Regions from separate parts of the Cytobacillus sp. genome, predicted to be linked through region 1. Evidence: riboswitches for the same ligand, from Rfam matches in the RefSeq annotation. Region 1 holds a riboswitch; the other holds the start of a gene.
The links. Region 1 has a riboswitch for glycine ahead of purU (formyltetrahydrofolate deformylase). Riboswitches for the same ligand answer to the same signal wherever they lie in the genome.

Region 1 (3,136 bases):
GGAGGAAACGAATAATGTGGATTCGATTCTTAATGATTGGGTTATTTTCATTAACAGCTTCCAGCCTGTTCTTTTATCAGGGAATGGAAATGTATCATGCTTTCACAGATTTCTTTAGACAAAAATAAGAATTTGGCACCCAGGGACTCCCTGGGTGTTTTTAATGCTTCTATCATGGGGAACCTACCTTTCTGCATTAGTTTTCTTCGTCCCTTTTCACTTCTTCTGGGGCACTGCTCATTCTTATTAGATCCCTTCACTCCGGCTTGCCTCTTCTCAAAGGCACTATTCATCCTTTATCAGTTCCCCTCACTCCCGCTTATCTCTCCCCAAAGGCCCTATTCATCCTTATTAGTTCCCTTCACTCCTCATACCTCTCCTCAAAGACGCTATTCTCCCTCATTAGCTCCCTTCGTTCATTTCATGCTCTTCCCGCAGACACTAATCCTCAATAGCATCTCGTGCCATTTTCACTTCGTAACTCAGCTCCATAAAAAAACACCCGGCCATTTTTACTCCCAGGCCGGGTGTACACTCTTACTGTGCTTTTGCATATTTATCGTCTATTTTCTTTTCAATTTTTTCAAGCTCCCGGCTATCTTTTAAAAGCTCCTCTTTATTTGCCTTAATCATTTCAAGCATTGATAATTTTTTCTTTTTCATTTCTGCTCACCTTCTCTCATGATGTCTGTAATCTCCTGGATGCTGGATCTATTTTTTTTGACAGTGCATGGTGTCTGTCACCTAAAATACAATCGTCTTATTTCCATGCACAATGACTTTGTCTTCCACATGCCAGGCGACCGCCTGAGCGAGGACCTGTCTTTCCACATGCCGTCCTGCAATTTTGAGATCCTGTGCAGTGTGTCGGTGGTTAACCCGCTGGACATCCTGCTCAATGATCGGGCCTTCATCCAAATCATTCGTTACATAATGAGCTGTTGCCCCAATCAGCTTGACTCCGCGGTTAAACGCCCGTGCATAAGGATTGGCTCCCACGAAGGCTGGCAGAAAGCTATGATGGATATTGATAATCCTGTTTGGATATTTGGAAATAAAGCTGGGCGAAAGGATCTGCATATATCTTGCCAGTACAATGAAATCTACTTTTCCATCCAGCAGCTCCACCGTCTTTTGCTCGGCTTCAGCTTTAGTGTCAGGCGTAATCGGAACATGATGATAAGGTATTCCGAAACCCTCCACCACTTCCCTCATGTCGGGATGATTACTGATCACCAAGGGAATATCCACTTCAAGCTCCTTCGATTTCCAGCGCCATAGCAGCTCCAGCAGACAGTGATCCATCTTAGAAACAAATATGGCCATCCGCTTGCGCTCGCCTTTGCCGCTTAGCTTCCACTCCATTGAATATTCACTGGCCATTTCAGGCAGATCCTCTTTCAGTTTTGAAAAGGACTCATCAAAATGGTTCATATCGAATTCAATCCTCATAAAGAAGATGCCTGCCAGCGGATCGGTTGTGTGCTGGTCAAAATGGACAATGTTAGCCTTATGCTCCAGCAGGAAATTGGAGACTGTGGAGATAATGCCAGGCCTCTCAGGACAGGATATCAGCAATGTCGCCCTGTTTGCATTGATATTTGTATTCATATAGATTCCTCCATCTGCTTTTCCCGAAGCTGCCATCCATATAAAAAGGACAGAAAAAGGCGGCTTCTTTATCCCCCTTCCCTGTCCTTTTACCTGAGAGTTTAACCCCTTTGGTGTCGCAGGATTCCTGCGCGCTCTCCAGAGATGCGTCTGACTGCGGTCTGTCTACCTGAGAGATTGGCTTCAAGGGTATTTTTGAAGCTTGCTCCTTCGGTGGCTACTGAATGCTCTCTCCCGCAGCCGTCATTCGCTCAATATTTTTGTTATTTTCAGAATAATACATTATTTGCACTATGTCAATCGAACTGCGTTTCTTTCACAAAATTGCCACAATTAAAGCCAATTATGATTCTTTCAATGCCGATTTATAATTTGGTCTTGAATAAATGGCAGAAAAAACAAAAAAAGCTTGAAGACAAAGTCTCCAAGCCGTTTCTATACAGCCGCTTTCGGTTTCGGCTCCTTTTTCTGCCAGGCAATCGTGATAAACAATGTAACGATCAATAAGGCCAGACCGAGAACAAACGGATAAGTTATCCGGACATCGTAGAGTACACCTGCAATCGTCGGCCCAAGCACGTTTCCAATACTCATATAAGCATTGTTCATACCCATCGCAAATCCCTGCTCATTGCCGGCCATTTTTGAGATTAGCGTGGTTAAAACGGGACGCAGGATGGAAGTAGCAAGGAAAATGATCAGTGAAATAACGAAGAAAAGCGCATAGCTGCCTGCAAACAGTGAGACAAGGAATCCTGACGCTGCAACAGCTAAAAAGATATTCAATACCTTGCCTTCTCCGAATTTATTAACCACCCGATCGACTACAAATAACTGAACAATAACACTAATGACCCCCGTTGAAGTCACCATAATGGCAATTTCCTGTGGAGTAGCAGCAAACTCATTATCAAGGTACAGCCCCAGCACAGATTCATACGCCATTAGCCCAAAGCTCATCACCAATGTAATAACAAGCGGAATAAAATATGGCTTCTTAACAGACATTGCCAGCTTCTTGACCATCGGTTCCTCTTCAGGCATCTCTCCTGGCACCGTCTGCAATGTGCTGCTTTCTTCGAGGAGCACAATTGAAAAAATAACAGCCACTAGAGATACAAGCGCTGAAATCAGAAATGGCATTTTCAAGCCGAAGTCTGCCAAAAATCCGCCAATTCCAGGCCCAACCACAATTCCAAGTGACATCGCAGCTGAGACAAGGCCATTCCCCTTTGCACGCTGCTCCATGGTAGTAATATCAGCAATGTAAGCAAAAATAGCTGGAATCAGCAAGGCTGCCCCTATGCCTCCAATGACACGTGAAAAGTAAAGCAGCCAAATGGAATCTACTGCATAAAAGACAAGCATGGATAGTGTCAAACCAGCTAACCCGTAAATAATCATCTTTCTGCGGCCATACTGGTCAGCCCATTTTCCAGCAATGGGAGAAAAAATCAGCTGGGCACCCGCGAAAATGGCAATCATCAGGCCTGCTGCCGTTCCCCCCTGATTAATGGATTCCAAA
Region 2 (3,136 bases), on a different contig from region 1:
CGCGGCGTCCCTGATCGTCTACCGTTTGTCCGACAAGACGTCCCGGCACTTTTCTCATTAGCTTGGATGTTACGGCAAAATATCCGCAATGCGGGCCTCCGAAAGCTGTAGGAATTCCGAAAACCTGGGCATCTCCTGCTACAATGTCTGCCCCGAATTTACCCGGAGGTGTCAGTGTGCCAAGAGCAAGCGGGTTGCTTGAAACAACAAACATGGATTTATGGGCATGAATAATTTCCTCAAGCTCTTTTAAAGGCTCAACTCTGCCAAAAAAGTTAGGATATTGTACAATGACAGCTGCTATGTCATCGCCAATCATTCCATTTAAAGCTTCCAGATCTGTGATCCCGTCTTTATGAGGGATTTCAATCACTTCAATATACTGGCCCTTTGCATATGTCTTAACTACTTCTTTAGATTCAGGATGAACTGCGCTTGAGATAAGTATCTTTTTGCGGCGTGTGCTGCCTGCGCTTAGCATGGCTGCTTCGGCAAGCGCTGTTCCGCCATCATACATGGATGAGTTGGCAACATCCATTCCTGTTAACTCACAGATCATTGTCTGGAATTCAAAGATTGCCTGGAGCTCACCCTGGGAAATCTCTGGCTGATAAGGAGTATAGGCAGTATAAAACTCTGAACGGGATAAAACATGATCAACAATGATTGGCATGTAATGATCATAAACACCCGCACCAAGGAAAGATGTATTTGTGCGAAGATCAGCATTTTTCTGAGCCATTTTAGTAAGCTCTTTCAGTAAGGCTGTCTCTGATTTAGCCGGCTTGATTTTATATTCGCCCTTAAATCTTACACTTTCGGGAATATCACTGAATAGTTCTTCCACAGAACTGACGCCGATTTTTTCAAGCATTGCTTTCTGGTCAGACTCTGTCATCGGTAAATAGCGATGTTTCATCATTTTCTCCCCCCGGTTAGTTCTTTTCTCTTTTATAAAAAGGTGTTGCTGCAATCTTAGCCTTCAGTCGTTTGCCGCGAATTTCCACTTCTAATTCAGTTTCCGGCTCCGCATGCTCTTTCTTGATAAGAACAAGGCCAATGTTCTTTTTTAATGTCGGAGATTGGGTGCCTGTTGTCACTTCCCCGATCAGTTCTTCCCCTTTATATACTGGATAGCCATGGCGCGGAATGCCGCGGTCAATCATTTCAATTCCAGCCAGCTTGCGCGGAACCCCATTTTCTTTTTGATTCTTAAGCACTTCTTTGCCGATAAATTCAGCTTCTTTATTGACTTTTACAGCAAAGCCGATTCCTGCCTCAAGCGGTGTGATATCAGGTGAGAGTTCCTGGCCATAGAGTGCCAGATTAGCTTCAAAGCGAAGGGTATCCCTTGCACCAAGGCCGCATGGGAGCACGCCTTCTTCTTTGCCTGCTTCAAGGATTTCATTCCATAATGCGGCTGCATCTTTGGCATCACAGTAAACTTCAAATCCGTCTTCTACTGTATATCCTGTTCTGGAGACCAGCGCTTTCTTGCCATTCAGATCGACATCCTGCTGGAATTTGAAAAATCCGATATCTGCCAGGTTCGTGCCAGCAAGCTTTTGGAGCACTTTTTCTGCAAGCGGCCCCTGAATCGCCAGCTGTGCCATATCTTCAGAAAGGTTTTTCAATTCCACATTCCCTTCAGCATGGTCCTGAAGCCAGTTGAAGTCCTTTTCAATATTGGAGGCATTTACAACCAGCAAATAGTGGTCATCCTCTATTTTATAGACAAGTAAATCATCAACAGTTCCGCCATTCTCATAACACATGGCTGTATATTGAGCACCTGAGTTCTTTAATTTGGAAATATCGTTCGTCATCATTTTTTGAAGGTATTTAAGGCTGTCCGTCCCCTTCACTTCGATTTCACCCATATGGGATACATCAAAAAGGCCGGCTTTTGTACGGACTGCTTCATGTTCTTCTTTAATGCTTGAAAATTGAACAGGAAGGTCCCAGCCTCCGAAGTCGATGGTTTTTGCTCCGTAATCTTTGTACACCTCGAATAAAGGCGTGCGTTTTAACTGTGACATTTACTCGTCCCCCTTATATCTTTTGAAGTTAGTTGTAGGAACATAAAAAAGGACAGAGTATCCCCTCAATTATGAGAAGATCTCTGTCCTTGCACCTGAAAGTTTACCGAAACCGGCTTTCCCCTTGGGTGGCTTATTAAAAAGCACTCTCCAGAGCTGCGTCAAACAAGAGTTCTTTTGCCTGAGAGATTCACAGATTATGCTTGCTCCTTCGGCGCTACAAATGTAGTCTCTCCCCTTGTTGTCATTCGCATTTATAAAATTTTCCAAGTTGGTCATACTTATACCAAACAGAAAAAATAAAGAATCCATTATTTCGGTTAACTAAATGTAATGTGTTAACTTTCTAAACTTTCAAAGCTATTAACATCGTACCACCTTAACAAGGTTTGGGCAATATCTTTATATAGATAAAAGGAGCTGTTTTTATGACAGTGCAAATTGGCTTTGATTCTGCCTGGCAGGATGAATTCTTAAAAAGAATTGATGACGACGGCCCATGGGGAAACTGGGAGCTATATAAACTGGCTGTAGAGGTTGAAAACCACACGACTATTCCTGATTTTGAAGGCCTTCAGGCTCCAAAGCATCTGCCGAACCTTACTCCCCTCCCCCATCAGCTGGAGGTAGCCAAGCAGGTTGTAGAAAGCATGAACGGCAAAGCGATCCTTGCTGATGAGGTCGGTCTCGGCAAAACGATTGAAGCTGGTCTGATATTAAAGGAATATATGATCAGGGGACTCGTAAAAAAAGTCCTTATACTCGTTCCTGCTTCCCTCGTTTCACAGTGGGCCATGGAGCTCAACAGCAAATTTTTCATTCCGGCTGTGGCACAGCGAAAAAGCTATGTATGGGAACAATGCGATGTAGTGGTATCATCCATTGATACAGCCAAACGCAATCCCCATCGGGACATCATTTACAGCCTGGATTATGATCTGATCATTATAGACGAAGCTCACAAGCTTAAAAATAATAAAACCAAAAACTATGAGTTTGTACAAAACCTTAAAAAGAAGTTTTGCCTTCTTTTAACTGCTACACCCATTCAGAATCGCATCAGTGAGATATTTAACCTTGTGTCTTTGCTCAAACCT

Region 2: linked by a shared signal. The riboswitch ahead of gcvT (glycine cleavage system aminomethyltransferase GcvT) and the one ahead of purU (formyltetrahydrofolate deformylase) in region 1 are both predicted to bind glycine.

What each region holds. Positions count from the first base shown of each region.
Region 1 covers NZ_CAXQGS010000076.1:51,936-55,071, forward strand. The annotation lists gene ACEQ1T_RS14685 (FbpB family small basic protein) at 538-663, opposite strand; gene purU (formyltetrahydrofolate deformylase) at 745-1,611, opposite strand; glycine riboswitch at 1,759-1,858, opposite strand; gene ACEQ1T_RS14695 (MFS transporter) at 2,047-3,136, opposite strand, start outside.
Region 2 covers NZ_CAXQGS010000038.1:12,686-15,821, forward strand. The annotation lists gene gcvPA (aminomethyl-transferring glycine dehydrogenase subunit GcvPA) at 1-919, opposite strand, end outside; gene gcvT (glycine cleavage system aminomethyltransferase GcvT) at 936-2,039, opposite strand; glycine riboswitch at 2,199-2,287, opposite strand; gene ACEQ1T_RS05290 (DEAD/DEAH box helicase) at 2,468-3,136, shown strand, end outside.